Regions from separate parts of the Streptosporangium sp. NPDC003464 genome, predicted to be linked through region 2. Evidence: riboswitches for the same ligand, from Rfam matches in the RefSeq annotation. Region 2 holds a riboswitch; the other holds the start of a gene.
What was found. Region 2 has a riboswitch for guanidine ahead of ACWDS7_RS01190 (MBL fold metallo-hydrolase). Riboswitches for the same ligand answer to the same signal wherever they lie in the genome.
Positions count from the first base shown of each region.

Region 1 (9,669 bases), on a different contig from region 2:
CGCCTACGACATCGGCGCCGACGCGGGCGTGAACCCGGGCAACCACGAGTTCGCGGTCGTAGCGGACTTCGACAGCCTCGACGACTATCTCGTCTACCGTGACCACCCGGTGCACCAGGCCGTGATCGCCGAGCACATCAAGCCGATCCTGGCCTCACGGGCGGCCGTGCAGTACGTCTTCTAGGCGCCGCGCACTAGGCGTCCGGCGGGGTGTTCTCGCGGTGCATCAGGCGGTCGTCCGACGTCTGCCCGCGCTTGGGGGCCAGTACGACGCTCAACACGATCCCGACAGCGCCGACGATCATGAAGATCAGGCCGATGACGTCGATGTGCACGTCCTCGCCCAGGACGTCGGGCTCGATGGCGAAGCGGAGAATGGCGCCGAGCGTGAGAAAGAAGATGCTGACCCCGACACCCATCAGGTCCTCCGGACGCGAGTAATGGTCAGGTAAAGGGAGCGTGCGTGGTTGGTCATACCCTTTCGGGGGCGATCACACTACTCAGGCGGACCTTGTCTGCGGCGGTGGGTCCGGCCGATCCCAGGCAGACCGGGACGCCCAGGGCGTCGGCGACGGCCCCGGGCCAGTCGCCGGCGTCGATGCCGCCGGCGTAGCGGGGGCGCGCCCTCAGCACCCGCCCGGTCAGCCGGGCCTGCCGGTCCAGGTCGCCCGGGGGCCCCGCCGGCAGCTCGCCGATGTCGTAGGAGACGCACATCCGCGACACCGGGGCGTCCAGGTGGGTGAGCGCGAGCGCGTCGGCGCCGCCCGCGACCGCCAGCGCGTAACGGTGGGCCACCGCGTCGAAGTGGCCCACCCGGAAGGGCCCCTGCCACGGGCCGTCCGCGTTGTGCGCCTCGGCCGCCTCCAGCTCCGGATCCTCGGTGACCAGCGGACCGGGCCCGTGCCGGGTGGTGTAGGTGCGCAGCACGCCCAGCCGTACGGCGGGCACCCCGTCGAGCAGGGCCAGCGCGTTGGCGAAGGTCGTCGTGCTCCACGTCGTGTGGGGGTGGAAGCCGTGCCACTCGTCGAGCAGCACGCCCTGCGCCCCCTCGAAGACCACCGGGCGCCCGCGCAGCAGGGCGGCCGTGTAGGAGGAGTCCACCAAGGCCACCCGCTCGGCGAACGCCCGGTAGGCGGCGACGCAGTCCTCCACGGCGGGCCCGGTCACCCCCAGCGCCTCGCGGAGCGCGCGCAGCTTGCGGGTGAGCAGCGCCGGGTGCTCGCAGTCGCCGGCGGTCGGCCCGAGGCCCGGATGGCCCAGGGCGTAGGCCATGGTCTCGCCGACGCCCATCCCGCACGACCCGTGCCGGTCCGCCCCGCGCGCCAGCTCCCGGGCCCGCCCCGCCGCCACGTGGTACGGCGTGGCGAGCAGGGCGTCCCGGTCCACCGTGAGCAGCCCGAACGGGTCCGGGACGCCCAGCCCGGCCAGATGCGCGGCCTCCGGGGCCAGGGCGAGCGGATCCACGACCATGAACCTGGACAGGTGGGTCGGGACACCCCGGAGCGTCCCGGACCCGAACTGGGCGAAGGTGTGGTGCCGCCCGTCGGGCAGGACGACGTTGTGCCCGGCCTGCCCGCCGCCGTTGAACCTGACGACCGCCTGGACCGGCCCCTGGGCGCAGAGCCAGTCGACGACCGTGCCCTTCCCGGCGTCGCCGTAGCCCAGGTCGACCACGATCACATGCTCGCTCACAGCCGGATCACGCCGCTGCCGCCGCGGAGGTCGAGCTCCCCGCCCACCACCGGCGCGCCCCGCTCCAGCCTGGCCAGGGCCCTGCCCACCGCGGCCCCCGCGGCCGAGCCGAGGTCACCGAGGTCGCCGAGCCCCTGGTCCAGGTCGATGGCGTCCTCGCCGAGGCCGACCGTGAGCGCGATCGTCTCGCAGACCGCGTCCAGGTCGTCCAGCTCCAGCACGTTCTGGCCGAGCAGCTTGCGCCAGGCGGCCAGCGTGTGGCTGTCGCCGGCGTAGCCGGACCCGGCGGGCAGGATGTAGTAGACGTCGTAGATCCTGGTCAGCTCGGCGACGATCTCCTCGGTCGTGATGTCCCGCCCGAGGCTGTCGCCGATCACCTTGCCGACCTCGCGGCGCTTGACCTTCGGGTAGGGGAGTTCGTCGCCGATGATGAACAGGTAGCCCCGGCGCCCCCGCTTCTCGAAGCAGTCGAGCGAGGTGTGCCTGGCCATGAAATACATCGCCAGCTCGTACGACTCGGTCCGCTGGCCGCCGCCCCCGCCCTCCAGCAGGATCTTGCCCAGATCCTCGTCCATCCGGTTGTCGGACTCGAACTGGCCGATCTGCAGCGGGGCCCGGTCGCAGGTGGCGTCGCCGATCGCGCCGAAGAGGATCTGCGGGTCGGCGGCGTAGCCCTTGCGGAGCAGCAGGCCGAGCAGGTCGGGCAGCTTGGTCTGGAGCGTGCGGGGCACCCCGCCCATCGAGCCGGTCACGTCGAACAGGACGGCGACGGCCACGGTGGCCGGGTGCTCGTCGGAGTCACGGCTCTCCCGGGCCGCCACGCCGTACGGGTTGAGGTCGTCGTGCACGGTGCGCGCGCCGCTGTCGCTGTAGGCGAAGGCGCTGGCACCGCTGGCCGCGCGGTAGCTCGCGGCGGCGGCGTAGACGTCGGTGGACCAGATTCCGCTTCCCATGGGGACCTCCCGAGGCCGGGCAGACGTTATTCTCAACTAGAGACAATCTCAGTATGAGAATAACTTGGGGCCGCGTCAACCCGCTCCGGCGCGGACCATCGAGCTCCTGGCCTCCCTCCGTGACGGGACATGACACCGCCGCTGCGGCGCCGCCTCCGTGCCCAGGCGTGACGCCCGCCCGCCGTACGGCCGCCCCGGAGGACCCCCGTACGGCCGCCCCCGGGAGGTCCTGCGCGGCCGGTCCCGGGAGGTCCCGCGCCGGAGGTCACAGGTGGAGGGGCCGGTACCTCCTGGGGCCGTACAGGTCGTCGAGCAGGTCGTCGAGCTCTCGCAGGAGCCGCCAGGCGTCGCGCGGCGGGCCCACCAGGCTCCCCCGGACGAAGGCGCGGATCGGGGCGGGGGCCTGGTCACCCATGAGCGCGGCGACGCAACGGGTGGCGAGGTGGATGTCGGTGGCCTGGGTCGCCGGTCTCCTGGCGAGGACCTCGGGCGGGTAGTCGTCGCGGTGCCGGGCCACCAGGGCGGTCAGCGGCCTGCCCAGCGGGACCGACTGGCCCCAGTCGACGAGGATCAGCCCGTGGTCGATCGGGTGGACCAGCACGTGGTGCCCGAACACCGCGCCGTGCACCACCCCCGCGCGATGGGCCGTCCCGACCGCCACCAGCAGCCGCCGCCAGATCCACGCGACGTCCCTCGGGTCGAGCACCGGACGCCGCCGGGCGATCTCCGCCAGGCTCACGAACCCCTCCGGCGCCCGGCTGATCACGTTGGCCTGCCGCTCGACCCCGCCCGAGCGGTGCCGGAAGGACTCCACCAGGCGGGGCACGTACGGCAGCAGCAGCGGATCGCCGTCCCGCGCGATCGTCGTGAGCGCCTCCGCCTCGCGCCGCATCAGGTCGTTGTCCATGTGGCTGTGCGGGATCTTGAGCAGCGTGTCGCCGTCGGTGCCGTACAGCACGGCCGAGGCTCCGCGCCGGAACACGCCGGTGAGCCGGTAGGTGCCGCGCCTGGTGGTGATCACCGTCTCGGCGGCCCGGCCGGCCCGGTCCCGCGCCGCCCACAGCCCCGCGAGCTTGACGAAGGCCGTCGCGGCGTCCGGCCCGGAGGCGAGGTCGGGATGGAGCAGCCGCGCCAGCCGCCGGTACGCCCGGTGCGGGGCCTCCCGGCCGAACAGGTCGTCCGGTGTGCGTGCGGCGGCCACCAGGGCGACCGCCTCGGCCGTGGTGGTCATCTGACCTCCTCCTCGCGGGCGGGCCGCAGCAGCGCGGGGTGCAGGAGCCGGGCGTCGCCGGCCCGGTAGAGCCTCGCCCGGGGGCCGCCCCGGGCTCCGCCGCTCTCGGTGGTCTCCCCGGTGCTCTCCACGAATCCGGGGACCGACAGGACCTTGCGGTGGAAGTTGCCCGCGTGCAGCGGCAGGCCCCAGACGGCCTCGTAGACGCCGCGCAGCTCGGAGATCGTGAACGTCTCGCCCACGAACGTGGTGGCCAGCGGGGTGTACTCCAGCTTGTCCCGCGCCCGCTCCAGCCCGTGCCCGAGGATGCGGCCGTGGTCGAAGGCCAGCTCCGGCAGCCGGTCGGCGCGGTGCCAGGCGGCGTCCGCCGCGTCCGTACCGGGGCGGGGATCGGGCAGGTCGGGCGCGAAGGCCAGGTAGGAGACCGACACGATCCGCATCCGGGGGTCCCGCTCCGGGGCCCCGTAGCTGGCGAGCTGCTCGATGTGCGCCCGCGGGGTGAGCCCGGTCTCCTCGGCCAGCTCCCGCGCCGCGGCCTCCGGCAGATCCTCGCCCGGCCGGATGAACCCCCCGGGCAGCGCCCACTGCCCCGCGTAGGGCTGCTCGCCCCGCTCGACCAGCAGCACCTGCAGCGCGCCCTGGCGGATGGTCAGCGCCACCACGTCGACCGTCACCGCGACCGCCGGGAAGGCCCGCGGATCGTAGCCGGCCGGGAACTGGGATCCGTCCATCGCATGTCCTCCCCATCCAAGATAATCTCAATATGAGAATAACTTGTCCCGTGTGTCAACGCGCCTCCCCGCTTCCCCGCGTCCGCGTGGAGGGGCGGGAGATCTGTGCGTAGAGCTGGAGGACTCTGTGCGGGGAGGGGGCGGGGGCGGGGGAAATGGGCGAGGGGCGCCCCTGTGGAACAGGGACGCCCCTCGTCCGGCCTGCCGCGGGAGCAGATGGCCGGGGTGGGAGAGGTCAGAAGGCCTCTTCCGGGAGCTCCATCAGGTCCTGGCCGGTGGCGGCCAGCACGCGGCGCTCGGCGGCGAGCCTGGGCAGGACGGTCTGGGCGAAGAACGAGGCCGCGGCGACCTTGCCGGTGTAGAAGGGCTTGTCGCGGTCGGAGGAGCCCAGCGCGGCCAGTGCCACCTCGGCCTGGCGCAGCAGCAGCCAGCCGATCACCAGGTCGCCCAGGGCGAGGAGGAACCGGGTGGTGTTGAGGCCGACCTTGTAGACCTCCTGCGGCGTCTCCAGCGAGCCGATGGCCCAGCCCGCCATGGTGTCGGCCATGGCCTTGACCTCGTCGGCGGCCTCGTCGAGGAGCTTGCGCTCCTCCTTGAGGCGGCCGTTGCCGGCCTCGGAGGCGGCGAAGGACTTGATGTCGCCGTACAGCGCGCCGAGGGCCGCGCCCTGGTTGCGCAGGACCTTGCGGAAGAACAGGTCCAGGCCCTGGATCGCCGTCGTGCCCTCGTAGAGGGAGTCGATCTTGGCGTCCCGGATGTACTGCTCGATCGGGTAGTCCTGCAGGTAGCCCGAGCCGCCCAGGGTCTGCAGCGACCGGGCCAGCAGCTCGTAGGAGCGCTCGGAGCCGACGCCCTTGACCAGCGGGAGCAGCAGGTCGTTCATCGCCTCGGCGTGCTCGTCGCGGCGGCCCTCGAAGCCGGCGATCTGCACCGCGTCCTGGTAGGTGGCGGTGAGCAGGACCAGCGCCCGCATGCCCTCGGCGTACGACTTCTGGAGCATGAGCTCGCGGCGCACGTCCGGGTGGTGGGTGATGGTCACGCGCGGCGCCGACTTGTCGGCCATCTGGGTGAGGTCGGCGCCCTGCACGCGGGCCTTGGCGTACTCCAGGGCGTTCAGGTAGCCGGTGGAGAGTGTGGCGATCGCCTTGGTGCCGACCATCATCCGGGCGTGCTCGATGATCATGAACATCTGCTTGATGCCCTCGTGCACCTCGCCGATCAGCGTGCCCACGGCCGGGTGCTTCTCGCCGAAGGTGAGCTCGCAGGTCGTGGAGACCTTCAGGCCCATCTTCTTCTCGACGTTGGTGACGTAGACGCCGTTGCGCTCGCCGAGCTCGCCGGTCTCCAGGTCCACGTGATACTTCGAGACCAGGAACATCGACAGCCCCTTGGTGCCCACGCCGTGCCCCTCGGGGCGGGCCAGGACCAGGTGGAAGATGTTGTCGGCCATGTCGTGCTCGGCGCTGGTGATGAAGCGCTTGACGCCCTCGATGTGCCAGGTGCCGTCGGGCTGCCGGACGGCCTTGGCGCGGCCGGCGCCCACGTCGGAACCGGCGTCGGGCTCGGTGAGCACCATGGTGGCGCCCCACTGGTTGTCGATGGCCAGCTGCGCGTAGCGCTTCTGGTCCTCGGTGCCGATCGCGTGCATCACGTGGGCGAAGGCCGGGCCGCTGGCGTACATCCAGATCGCCGGGTTCGCGCCGAGGATCATCTCGGCCAGCGCCCAGTTCACGCTGTTGGGCAGGCCGGGGCCGCCCATCTCGGCGGGCAGGCCGATGTTGGTCCAGCCGGCGTCGCGGTAGGCGGCGAAGGACTTCTTGAAGCCCTCCGGCATCGTCACCGTGCCGGTGGCGGGGTCGAAGACCGGGGGCTTGCGGTCGCCCTCCTCGAAGGAGTCGGCGAGCACGCCGGTCGCCAGGCGGTTGACCTCGTCGAGGATGGTCCGCACGACGTCCTCGTCAAGGTCGGCGTAGGGGCCGGTGCCCAGGATGTCCCGGCGCCCGAACACCTCGAAGAGATTGAACTCCAGGTCACGGATGTTGCTCTTGTAGTGGCCCATGGGGTCTGCTCCTTGAAACCGGGGGAACCGGGACTCTTACATACTGGCCAGTAACCTTACCGACAATGCTACCCGTCAGTAACCCCTAGAAAACCGTACTGATAGGACGTTTGTCACACTCCTCCGGGGAAGGTCAGGTGACCTGGGCGACTCCCGGCCCTGACGTTGATCGACCGGCCCGGCGAATTTTCCTAAGCTCGGCCGCATGGACGAACAGTGGCGATCGGACCTCGCCCAGTGGGCCATCCCCGACGAGATCGTGGCGCGGGCGCCGGAGAACCCCTGGGGGCATTCGCCGGCCCGGTTCGCCGGACGGACCGACCTCGCGCTCGCGGAGCCGGAGGGGCCGACCCTCGCCCGGACCGCCGAGGCGCTCCCGGCCGGGGGGACCGTGCTGGACGTCGGCGCCGGCGCCGGGGCCGCCTCGCTGCCGCTGGCCGGGAGCCTGGGGGAGTTGATCGCGGTCGATCCCTCCGCCGACATGCTGGCCGAGCTGACGTCCCGGGCGGACGCGCTGGGCGTCCCCGTCCGGACCGTCCGGGGCCGGTGGCCCGACGTCGCGTCCGAGACCCCGGTGGCGGACGTGGCGGTCGCCGCCCACGTCGTCTACAACGTGCCCGACCTGGCGGCCTTCCTCACCGAGCTGTCCGGCCACGCCCGCCGCCGGGTCGTCCTGGAGCTCACCGAGCGCCATCCGATGAGCTGGCTCACCCCCCTGTGGGAGCACTTCCACGGCCTGCGCCGCCCGGAGCGGCCCACGGCCCACGACGTGATCGCCGTCGCCGGGGCGCTGGGCCACGAGGTCCGCCACGAGTGGCGGCCGGCCCCGCTGAGCCGCTTCGGCACGCTGGAGGAGCTGGCCGAGAGCGCCTGCCGGCGGCTCTGCCTCGGTCAGGACCGGGCCGCAGAGGTCATCGCGGCGGTGGTCGAGCTGGACATGTGGCCGCTGCCGCGCGAGCGGTGGTTCACACTCTGGTGGGAATCAGGAGGAGACCCGCGGCGTTCCAGCAGATGAGCCCCCGACGGGAGGCTCCCGGACGAGACGCGCCGTACCCGGCCTGAAAAGACGACGCTCCTGTGGAGGGAGCCGTCATGGCTTGGGTCATCATCATCGTCGCGGGTCTGTTCGAGGTCGCGATGGCCTACTCGCTCAAGATGAGCCACGGGTTCTCCGTGCCGCTGCCGAGCGTCGGATTCGTCGTCTTCGCAGTGCTCAGCTTCGGCCTGCTCGCGGTCGGTCTCAAGAGCCTCGAGGTCGGTACGGCCTACGCCGTCTGGACCGGCATCGGCGCCGTCGGCACCGCGTCGCTGGGCATGCTGTTCCTCGGCGACGACGTGTCGTTCCTCAAGATCGCTTCGATCGCTCTCATCCTCGCCGGAGTCGTCGGCCTCAACCTTGCCGGCGGCGGGCACTGATCCCGCGCGGGTGCCACCGCTAACCGGCTTGACGACTTAGGTGGTGTCGCGATTGGGTGTGCGCATGATTGACGTTCACTTCGTGACTTTCGACTGCGCCCAGCCGTACGAGCTGGCGACCTTCTGGAGCGAGGCCACCGGCTGGGTGATCCACCCCGACGGCGGCAAGGAGGACGACGAGATCCTTCTCCAGGGCGCGCTGAACATGCTGTTCATCCGGGTCCCGGAGGGCAAGACGGTCAAGAACCGCGTCCACCTGGACGTCACCGGGTCCGAGGGCACCACCCGCGACCAGGAGGTCGAGCGGCTGCTCGGGCTCGGCGCCACGGTCCACGACGACCGGCGCAACCCCGACGGCACCGGCTGGGTGACCATGCTCGACCCGGAGGGCAACGAGTTCTGCGTCTGCCGCGCGGGGTACGAGAAGGCGTAGCAGCCCTTGCCGGAGTGATGTTCTGTCGGACATGCTGCGGTCATGAGCCCCCCGAGCGCGTCCGTGAGCATCCAGATCGCGGCGCCGCCCGCGGTGGTCTACGACCTGGTCACCGACATCACCGACATGGGTGACTGGAACGTGGAGTGCGAGCGGGCCCGATGGGTCGGACCGGTCCGGGAGGCGCGACCCGGGGCCAGGTTCCGCGGGCACAACAGGCACGGGCGGCGGCGCTGGTCCACCCTCTGCACGGTGATCACCGCCGAGCCCGGCCGAGCCTTCGCCTACCACGTCCAGGCCGCCGGTCTGATCCACGTGGCCGTCTGGCGCTTCGGCATCACGCCCACCGAGACGGGCTGCCACGTGGAGCAGAGCACCTGGACCACCCGCAACCCCCTCATGCGGGCCGTCGGCCGGCTCGTCACCGGTGTCCGGGACCGGGTCGCCCACAACGAGGCCAACATGCGGCGGACCCTGGAGGGCATCAAGCGGGTGGCCGAGCGGGCGTGAGACGCCGGCGGGACGGACCCGCTCAGCCACCGTGCGGCAGGGACGACTGCCCCCGCCCCCTGAGGGTCAGGGCCAGGACGGCGGTGACCAGATACACCGCGACACCGCCCTGGAGCGCGTCCAGCGCCGCGCCGAAGACGCCTTCGTCGTCGACGATCAGCTGCACGGGATACATGAGTGCGGCGGCGCCCAGCGCCGGGTAGAGGGAGAACCGCCAGGGGTGGCGCAGGGCCCAGAGCCGGGCCTGCCGGGTCACCCGGTCGCCGGTCTTGGGCCTGCTGACCGAGCCGACCGCCGCGATCAGCGTGAACAGGCCGATGCCGAGCGACAGAGCCCAGGTGAGGCTGGCGTCCCCGGGCAGGATCAGGCCCAAGCCGAAGCTGGCGGCCGCGGCCACGCCGCCGGTCACCGCGGCGGCCTTCCACGGCGCCCCGCGCAGGGCCGCTCCGGCGAGGGACATCTCGTCACGTCGAGTCAGTTCGTCGTTCATGGCATCAGACTGCCCTTCCGAGCCCCTTGTCCACATCGGGGAGCAACCCTGACCCGCCCCTGAGCTCCGTCCCCCCGATAAGTTGGCCGCCATGGCAGTGAACTTCCGTACCGCCCGGATAGAGGACGTCCCGCTGATCGTGGGCATGATCGCC
Region 1 is NZ_JBSFPS010000287.1:2,852-12,520, forward strand. It holds gene ACWDS7_RS40425 (Dabb family protein) at 1-184, shown strand, start outside; gene ACWDS7_RS40430 (DUF6458 family protein) at 195-419, opposite strand; gene ACWDS7_RS40435 (adenylosuccinate synthetase) at 472-1,692, opposite strand; gene ACWDS7_RS40440 (hypothetical protein) at 1,689-2,645, opposite strand; gene ACWDS7_RS40445 (lipopolysaccharide kinase InaA family protein) at 2,911-3,876, opposite strand; gene ACWDS7_RS40450 (NUDIX hydrolase) at 3,873-4,607, opposite strand; gene ACWDS7_RS40455 (acyl-CoA dehydrogenase) at 4,843-6,666, opposite strand; gene ACWDS7_RS40460 (class I SAM-dependent methyltransferase) at 6,872-7,681, shown strand; guanidine-III (ykkC-III) riboswitch at 7,677-7,742, shown strand; gene ACWDS7_RS40465 (DMT family transporter) at 7,759-8,082, shown strand; gene ACWDS7_RS40470 (VOC family protein) at 8,147-8,515, shown strand; gene ACWDS7_RS40475 (SRPBCC family protein) at 8,558-9,025, shown strand; gene ACWDS7_RS40480 (hypothetical protein) at 9,048-9,515, opposite strand.
Region 1: linked by a shared signal. The riboswitch ahead of ACWDS7_RS40465 (DMT family transporter) and the one ahead of ACWDS7_RS01190 (MBL fold metallo-hydrolase) in region 2 are both predicted to bind guanidine.

Region 2 (9,669 bases):
CGGTCTGGCCAGCCGCCCTGCCAGGTAGGCCCTGCCTTCGGGGAGGCGGCGGACCTGAGCGACGCTCTGGTGCCGGGTGGCGGCGTAGTCGGCGAAGCCCTCGACGATCCAGTTGGCCTTGCCGAACAGCGAGAACTGGGCGCTGTCGAGGGTCGCGACCAGTGAGTGGGCGATCTCGTGCTGGGCGACCTCCTGGATGCCCGCTCCGTCGTCGAAGAAGGTCGAGGTGGTGTCCAGCACGATACGGCTGCCGCCGATCCTGATGGTGTTGCCCGCTCCCCAGCTGGGCATCGGAATGGACACGCCCGCCTCGTGCGCCTTCTGCCTGCGGAACAGGTTGCCCAGCTGGGCCTGGCCCTCGGCCAGTGCGATCACGAACCCGGTGGACACCGCGGCGTCCGGTGGGCCGTTGCGCCGCCAGAAGGCCAGGTCCGCAGTGGTGGCCTTGGCGACGGCCGGCGCGATGCGCCTGGCGAGGGCGGCCTCCTGCGGCCTGGCCAGCACGATGCTGGAGCCGGCCTTCACCACGGCGACATCGGGCCAGATGTCCCACGGGCCGGGGTAGTACACGGTCTTGGAGCCCTCGCCGCTCGTGATCGACGGGGGCGCGCCGCCCACCTTGGTGACGACCAGGGGCGCGTCAGCCGAGGCCTTCTCGATGGTCCAGCGGTACCACTCCGATACCGGCTGGAGATCGATGCGGGTGAAGCGGTGCACGAATGCGACGTCCTGGGTGAACGTCACGCCGCGTCCGAAGCTGTCCTCCGTGCGACCCGTGCGGCGCAGCGTCTCATAGGACATCTGGGTCAGCGGCATCTTGCGCAGGTTGGCGAACAGTCTCGCCTGGTTGCGGACCAGGGCGGCGTTCTTCTGGTCGAAGATCGAGGTGAACGTCTTGGCGTCACCTGACGTCAGCGCCTCGCTGTGTGCCTTGAGCAGCGCGGAGATCTCCTCATCGGTGACCACGACCGTGTCGGGGTCGACCGGCCCCTGATCGGTCGGCCCTGGGGCTGCCGATCCGGTCGGACGTGGGTCGAGCGCCGAGGCGGAGCCCCGGTCCCGAAGGACCACCCCTACTCCCGCGCCCGCGGCGACGACCAGGGCGAGGGAGAGGATGCCCAGCGTCACCCACAGTCCGGTCCTGCGTCTGGGGGGCGGGGGTGGGGGCGGCGGTTGCTGCCATTGGCCCTGCTGCCATGGCGGCGGTGGCTGGGTCGGATACTGCGGGCGGAAACCGGGCCCCGTCGTCACTATTGCCCCGTTAGACCTGATAGTTCACGAAATGTGGCAATAGTACCAGTGGCCACAGATCGCCAAGCGATCATGCGGGGACCGATCGAAGCGGCGGTCCTCCCCGAACGTGCCCCCGCATCCGGGCACGTTGTGGGGTCAAGCGACGGCTGACCGGGCCGGTCCGAAGGCGTTGGCCGCTCTGCGCAAGGCCTTCGGGCCGGCTCCGAGAGCCTGCGGCCTGTGCCGGGAGATCCAAGGCCCTGGAGATGTCCACCGAGACCTTCCGCCGCCACCGCACAGGTTGCTCAGGGCCTGTCCTTGAAACGGGACCGGCGCTAGGACTGAGGGATCCCGGTGTATGCGGGGGCGAAGAACACCAGCGTCACCAGGTCCTCGGTGATGTCATGGAAGCGGTGTTCCTCGCGGGCCGGGACGAAGAGCGTGGTGCCGGGGCCGACCTCGACGGTCTGGCCGCCGGAGGTGAAGGAGCCGCGCCCGCTCGTCACAACGTAGATCTCGTCTTCGTTGTGCGGTGACTGCCCGTCTGTCGCGCCGGCCGGGATGGAATACGTCCCGAAGCTGAGGGCGGGCACCCGCAGGTGCTCCGCGTAGTCGGCGGACCCGTCCGCCGCGGGTACGAACCGTCCACTGTCGATGATCTCCATGGCCCTCGATCATTTCATGACGGAACATTCCGCACGCTCGCGGGTCAGGGAGCCGGGGCCTGGGGGGCGAACCATGGGCGCAGGCCCGCCGTCGGGGTGACCGCGTCGCGTTCCTGACAGCGGGCGGCTTCTCCCTGCTGGGCGCTCTCATCGCCGCCTGCGGCCTGCGCTCGCGCCGCCCCCGTACCCACCGCCTGAGTGGTGAAGGCCCTCCACTCGGGGCGGGCCGGTCGATCAGCCGGCCCGTAGGTATCGCGGCCGGGGACGACGTCGCATCGGGCAGGAGGTTTGATGCGACGTGCGGCTCATGAGTTCGGCCAGAGGATGAAGAGAGGGTAGGCACGCCGGCTGGGCCGGTCGCCGATCTCCTTGATCGCCGTACGGATTTCGTGCAGGTGCCCGGTGGTCATCTGCAGTGGGGGCTCGTCGGGCTGGTAGGTGGTGCGGATCGGGTAGTCCACGCCTGGCTGCCTGGTCATCTCGATGTGGCAGCCGAGCACGTGGGTGACCGGCCGACGGTCGGAGAAGTCGATCAGGCGGTCGATGCTCCGGGCGAAGGCCGACCAGTCCTGGATGTAGAGACGGCCCGGGTAGACCGTGTCGCCAGTGAGCAGGAACCCGGTCCACCGGTCGTAGAACGTGACCGCCGCCTCGTGGTGGCCCGGGGTGGCCAGGCACTCCAGCACACGGCCTCCCAGGTCGACCTGGGCCACGGCGTCGGGATCCTTGCTGAACCCGAAATACTCCCAGGCGGTGACCAGGTCCGCGCCGACCACCGTGGTATCGGGGCGGCCGGCGAACTGGTCGTCGCCCGCGACGTGGTCGCCGTGCGGGTGGGTGTGCAGCACCAGCAGGTGGTAATCCTCCCGGGGGTGGCGGGCGAGCCAGCCGGCGACGAGCTCGTCGACCACCCGGCGCAAGGGGAAGAACGTGGCGGATGCCGTGGCGCCGGTGTCGATCAACACCGCCCGCGCGTTTCCGAACAGCAGGAACAGGAACGGCGCCTCGTAGTTGATCGCCATGTTCTGCCGCAGGATGAACGTGTGCTCGTCGTAGGCGTGGACCTGGATGTCCGGATCGGTGTTGTGCTTGGCCGACGGTGAGCCGTGAATCCACCGGACGTCCAGCGCACAAGGCTCCGGAGTCACTCCGGTGAAATCGATCAGGGATATGCCCGAATCCATGACGCCTCCTTCGAGTGCGTCGTCTTTGCGGGCCGGGTACGGCGCACATCTCGTCCGGGGCAAGCGCTTACGGGCTTCCACGGCGACGCTACCACGGCAGTGATCAGCTGCTCTCCGCCGCCGTGGAACGTCCGGGGTGCCTGTCGCCGCGGCGGAGCAGCGTCGGACCGGCGGATCCTTGATGCCGGGGTGTTTGGTCGTATCCGGCCGGAGATTCCCGCCAGGGGAGGGGTGCAAGTCGGTGAGGTCCGTCGCGGGCGGCGGCGTGAATCCGGCCGAGTGACCGGATGGGCTTGCGCTGGTCGGCCGTGTGGTCCAGGCCGGCTCCTCGGGTGGCCGGGCTGAATCCCATCGCGTCAGGAGGGTGCGCCGGCGGTCGGCCGACTCGATCATGTCCAGGCTTCGGAGTCGTCGGTGAACAGCGCGCCGAACGCCTGGGCGTCACCCGGCGTCCAGGCCGCCAGGAAGTCGGCGAAGAGTTCTTCGATCTGAGTGTTGTCGCCGGTTCGCGTGCTGGGAGTGGTTGCGGTGAGGATGGTTGGGCGCATGGGGGTGCCTCCGCACATGATATCGTCGTTTCGAGTAATGAAATATACGACAATAGAAAGATTCGAATGCCGAAACATAATGTTTTCGGGGAGATCGCCCTGGAGCTGCGGCAGCTGCAGCAGAGCTTTGACGCTTTCGACGAGGCGGCCGCCGCCCGGCTCGGCCTCAACCGCACCGACCTGCGCTGTCTCGACGTGGTGCTGGCCGACGGCCCGGTGCCCGCGGGCCGGATCAGCCTCGCGCTGAAGCTCAGCCCGGCGGCCACCACCACGGTCATCGACCGGCTGGAGCGCGCGGGCATGGTGGTCCGTTCCACCGATCCGGGTAACCGCCGCCGCGTCCTGGTCGCCGCGACCGACGCCGCCCGCTCGGCCGATGCCGAGATCTTCGTCCCGGTCGGCCAGGCGGGTGCCCGGGCGCTGCAGGAGTACGGGCCGGACGAACTGGCCGTCATCCTCGACTTCCTGCGTACTGCCCGAAGAGTCCAAGAAGAGCAGGCCGCCCGCGTCAGGGCCCTGTCCTGAGCTGGGGCACGCAATGATGAGGGGTGGAGGAGGGCCGGTCTTTCCCCAGCGGACAGACCGCACATACAGCTGACCCGTCCGACCGTCTCGGCGGACACATGATCCGTCAGCGGTCAGAACCGAGGTCCGGCCGCTGACAGCGATCCCCCTGACGGTCGCTGATCGTCATTGACGGTTGTGCCCTGCCGGTCTTTGCCCGATCGGGATGGCTCTCGTGCAGGAGCGAGCGCAGTTCGGCGGTGTCGACGATGTGGGCCACTCTCGGGAAAATGCTGGTCATCAGGGTCTGGTGGGCTTGCGGGTCCGGGTCGGTGACGCCGTCGGAGAGGACGTAGAGCCGGTAGTCGCGGTCGGCGGCGTCAGTGACGGTGGACAGTACGGCGCCGCTGGTGGTGATGCCGGCGATGACCAGGGTGGTGATTCCGCGATCCCGCAGTTGCCGGTCCAGGTCTGTCGTCGACAGCGCGCCGTAGCGGGTCTTGCGGACGGTGATGTCGCCGGGCTCGGGAGCGAGCCGATGGTGGAAGTCTGTGGCGGGATCCGCGTGGTGCATGAGGCGCTGCCGGCCGAGGAAGGAGAAAGTCTTGTTGGCCGGCGGGATCGCCGCCCAGTCGGCTGCGGTGAATCCGACTCGCACGTAGGCGATGGCGGCGCCGTGCGCCCGCATGTCGGCGATGGCGCCGGCCACCCGTGACAGCAGCGCTTCCGGGTCGGCCAGGCCGGGGAGCGAGGCCAGGATTCCCTGCTGGTAATCCAGGACGAGCAGTGCGGCCGTCCGGGGGTCGAGCACCGGGGGCGTGACGGTCATTTCTCTCCTTGGGTGATGAGGGTGCCCTGACACGCGAGACCGCGCGCCGGGGCCGACTACACATTGGGTACGTGAGCCACGATCTGCCGCGCCGCGACCCCACCGGCCTCGGTGAAGGCCGTCGCGCTCATCTCCGAGCCCTACGCGGAGGGGCGGACCGCTCCGACAGGGGTGCGCGGCCCGATCGCGGTGACGGCCGTGACGGCCGTGGCGGCCCGTCAGGCGCGGCTCGGTGCCGGCTCCGGCTCGGCGAGGGGTGTCGCGGCGCGCCGGGGGAGCAGCAGCGGGGTCGCCAGCAGGAGCACGCCGGCCAGGCCGATGGCCGTGCGCGGGCCGAGCAGGCTGCCCAGCACGCCCCATGCGGCCGTCAGGAGCGCGGTCGAGACCTTGGTCGTCACCGACCAGGCGGACAGCGTGCGGACGACCCGCTCGGTCGCGGTGCGCTCGAGGCGGTAGGTGGCGTAGACGGGGTTGAAGACCCCGCAGCAGAAGATCAGCCCGAGCTCGACGCCCATCACCAGCAGCAGCCCTCCGGTCCCCGGCCCCAGGAAGGCCAGCCCGATGGGCCAGATCGCGCGCAGCACCCCGGCCGCGACCAGGACCCGGTGCTGCCCGAACCGGGCGACGAGCGGTCGGGCCAGCCGCGAACCGAGCAGCCCGCCGACCGCGGGCGCGGCGAAGGCGAGGCCGTACTGCCACGGTGCGAACCCGAGTTGGCCGAGCATCAGGACGGCCAGCAGCGCGTCGGTGGCCATCACCAGGCCGTTGAACAAGGCGGTGTTGAAGAACAGCGGACGCAGCGTCGCGTCGGCGAGGATGTAGCGCCAACCGTCGAGCAGGTCCCCGGCCCGCATGCGCGCGGCCTCCCGGCGCTCGGGCCGCGGCTCCTGACCGCCCGCCGCGCGGATGCCCAGGGCCGAGAGCAGGTAGCTGACCGCGTCGGCCACCACCGTCGCCACCGGACCGAGGAACCCGATCGCGGCACCGCCCAGCGGTGGTCCGATGATCGTGGTCGTCCAGGTCGTGGACTCGAACCGGGCGTTGGCGACGAGCAGGTCCTCGGCCGGCAGCAGCGTCTTCAGGTACGCGCCGGAGGTGGCGCGGAAGGTGATGTCGGCCGCCGCGACGACGGCCGAGACCAACAGGAGCTGGACGAAGGAGAGCACGCCGAGCGCGAACGCGGCGGGGATCGTCAGCAGCGCCGCGGACCGCACCAGGTCCGTCCCGATCAGCACCGGCCGCTTGCGGCGGAACTCCACCCAGGGGCCGAGCGGCACCGCCACGGCCGCGCCCACCAAAGCCCCCACGGAGGACAACGCCGCGACCTCCGCCGGCCCGGCATGCAGCACCTGGACCGCGATCAGCGGGAACGCGCCGAAGGCGATCCACGTACCGAGCGCGCTGGTCCCGTACGCTGCCCAGAGCCACCCGAACTGCCGCCCCAACCGATTCCCGCTCCGCATGCCCGACGCTCCTCGCCACTCATCCGCACAACCGATCCGCGATCGCATGCATCAAAGCGCGCGCCGTATCAGGGGATCAAACAACCGTGAGGCCGCCCATCCACAACCAACGGTTGTACCCATAGGGTGGCCGCATGGACCTCGACACCGTCCGGACCTTCGTCGCCGCCGCCGACGCGGGGCAATTCCAGGAGGCCGCCGCCGAGCTGGCGGTCACCCAGCAGGCCGTCTCCAAGCGCATCGCCGCGTTGGAGCGCGACCTCGGAGTACGGCTGTTCACCCGCACTCCGCGCGGCGCCGAGCTCACCATCGACGGGCAGGCGTTCCTGCCCCACGCCCGGGAACTGCTCCGGGTCGCCGAGCGCGCGGTCGCGTCCGTCCGCACCGGCAGCCGTCCGCTGCGCGTCGACATGATCGCCTCGCGCGGCGCGGCGTCGGGCCTGATGCGCGGCTTCCACCGCGCGCACCCCGAGATCGAGCTCGACGTGGTGATGCTGTTCGACATCGAGACGGCCGTCGCCGCCATTCGGTCCGGCGTGATCGACGCGTCCTTCCGCGCCGTCGCCGTGCCCGGCCGGCCCCTTCCCGAGGACATCGAGGCCGTCCGGGTGCTCGACGAGCCGCTCCAGCTCCTCACCGGCCCCGCCCACGCGCTGGCGGGCGCCCGGTCGGTGCCCCTGACCCAGCTCGCCGGGCACCGGATCTGGATGCCCGGCATCGTCCCCGGCACCGAGTGGGCCGCCTACTACGACGACCTCGTCGCCGAGTTCGGCCTCACCATCGAGGCGACCGGCCCCAACTTCGGCTCCGACGCGCTCCTCGACACCGTCGCCGACACTCCGGCCCTGGCCACCTTCATGGGGGAGCAGACCCGCCTCGTCTGGCCCGCCGACCACGGCCTGCGCCGCATCCCGGTGACCGACCCCACGCCCGTCTACCCGCACTCACTCCTGTGGCACCGCGACAACCCGCACCCCGCGCTGGCCACCCTCCGCGCCCACCTCGCCGCCACAGTGGCCGGCCACGACGCCGCCGGGACCTGGGCGCCGGACTGGGCGATCCCGCGGAAGGCTACTGACTCTCAGGACGAGACTCCGTAGCGGGTGGCGAGCGCGGTGGCGCGGTTGCGCAGGGAGGTGCGCAGCCACTGCGGGGCCAGGGCTTCCGCGTCCGTGCTGAGCTGCCACAGCGCCCATTCGGCGTGTCTCGGATCTTGGAAGGTCACCTCCAGCCGCAGCCGGCCGTCTGCGTCGGCTTCTTCGGCGCGGACGGCCAGCGCGGTGCCCAGCAGCTCCTCCCGCCGCTCCGGGTTCATCAGTACCAGCACGGTGACTTGGTCGCCGCCGGTCCGAAACCGCGTGCTGCGTTCCTGCCAGGCCCGGTCCAGATCGACCCGTTCCGGTCGCTGTGCGGGTTCGGGGAGCTCCTTGGCGGCCAAGATCCGGGACAGCCGGTAGGTGCGGTCCGCGCCGGACCTCGTGGCCAGCAAGTAGCCCCGGTCGCGTATGGTGACCAGGCCGATCGGGTCCACCGTGCGCCACTTCGGGGTCTGGTCCACAGCCGCGTAGTGGATCTGCAGCTTGTGTCCGGCGAACACCGCGCGCAGGACCTCGGCCGCTATGGCGTCAGGCACCTCCTCGGCGACCAGCCGGCGCGAGAGGAGGTCGACCTCCGGGTCGATGAGCAATCGCTCGGCCGCGCCGGCCGCGGTGTCCCGATAGCTTTCGGGTAGCGCGTCAACCACCTTGAGCATCGCCGAAGCGAGCGCCGAGCCGAGGCCGAATGCCTGCGCGCCGCGCCGCGATCCGGCGACCAGCAGGGCAAGGGCCTCGTCGGGGTTCAGTCCGGTGAGCTCGGTCCGGAAACCGGGCAACAACGCGAAACCGCCGTGCCGGCCGCGTTCGGCGTAGACCGGGACACCGGCTGCGGACAGCGCCTCGATGTCGCGCAGCACGGTGCGGGTGGACACCTCCAGCTCGCGGGCCAGCGCGGTCGCGGACAGCCGACCGTGCTGCCGCAGCAGCAGCACCAGTGAGACCAGCCGGTCGGCGCGCATACGAAAACCTTAGAGGAATACACGACACAGGATGTCGTGATTTGCTGGGAGGTTTGTCAACGCGACGTCAGAGATGGTGGCTACCGAGCCGATGGACGTACGTACTCCCGATGAATCGAATGGAGCTGATGTGGCAATGGAGCGGACAGCGGTCAACCCGTGGGCGTGGTCGGTGGAGATGGGGTACAACCAGGGGGAGATCGTCTCCGGGCACACCCGGACCCTGTACTGCTCCGGGCAGACCGCGATGAGCGGCGACGGCAAGCCCCGGCATGCCGATGACATGGCGGTGCAGTTGGCGCTGAGCCTCGACAACCTGGAGGCCGTGCTCGGCGAGGCCGGCATGTCCCTGGCGAACCTCGTCCGGCTCAACGTCTACACCACCGACGTCGATCGGCTCTTCGAGCACTACGGCGTGCTGGCGTCGCGGTTGGGCGCCGCCGGGGTGGCACCGTCCACCACGATGCTCGGGGTGACACGGCTGGCGATCCCCGACCTGATGGTCGAGCTCGAGGGGACCGCCGTCGCCTGATGCGACCTCGCCGCCTCCGGCAGGGCTGCCGGAGGCGGCACGGTCAGTAGGCGGGTGGGTGATTTCCGATGCTCTGGATGGCGACAGTCGGCGTCCATGACTAATGACGGACCCGACCTATATGGTCCCGGCATGAACTCCGTTTCCGCGAACATTTCGGGTCCGTGGCTGGAAAAGCTGACCGGCGCCTTTGAGATCCTGCTCGGCCGTCCACTGGCGAGTTTCGACGCCGACGCCGTCTATGCGACGTTCTTCGGCGGCAACCTCATCAACGAGCTCGGCTTCGCGCGGGACACCGCCTGGGTGAACCCGGCCGCCCTCCGCGGCGCCGAGCCGGTCGTCTGGGACTGCCCGGTCTTCGACCTGGACGAGCCGCTGCTGGAGTTCGACGCGAGCCGGTCGGTCTTCGAGTTCGACAAGGCCGGGCTGCCGCCGGAGTTCGAGGCGGATCTCGCGGCGGCGTGCTTCGCGGGCCGGCTCGTCCTGGGCGGCGACCTGGCTCCCCTGCTGGCGCGGTACGACCTCGCCGCGCCCGGTCTGCGCGACACCTGGACTGTCTGCTACCCGCGGCTGGTCTCGGACGGCACGCTCTTCGACGCGATGCGGGTCGCCACCGCGCTCGGCACGGGCCCCGAAAGCCTCCTCCCCCTCGAGG
Region 2 is NZ_JBSFPS010000003.1:40,393-50,061, reverse strand. It holds gene ACWDS7_RS01200 (hypothetical protein) at 1-1,128, opposite strand, end outside; gene ACWDS7_RS01195 (cupin domain-containing protein) at 1,569-1,898, opposite strand; gene ACWDS7_RS01190 (MBL fold metallo-hydrolase) at 2,204-3,082, opposite strand; guanidine-III (ykkC-III) riboswitch at 3,096-3,163, opposite strand; gene ACWDS7_RS01185 (hypothetical protein) at 3,472-3,630, opposite strand; gene ACWDS7_RS01180 (MarR family winged helix-turn-helix transcriptional regulator) at 3,697-4,155, shown strand; gene ACWDS7_RS01175 (cysteine hydrolase family protein) at 4,262-4,963, opposite strand; gene ACWDS7_RS01170 (MFS transporter) at 5,182-6,426, opposite strand; gene ACWDS7_RS01165 (LysR family transcriptional regulator) at 6,561-7,526, shown strand; gene ACWDS7_RS01160 (helix-turn-helix transcriptional regulator) at 7,508-8,482, opposite strand; gene ACWDS7_RS01155 (RidA family protein) at 8,619-9,014, shown strand; gene ACWDS7_RS01150 (hypothetical protein) at 9,147-9,669, shown strand, end outside.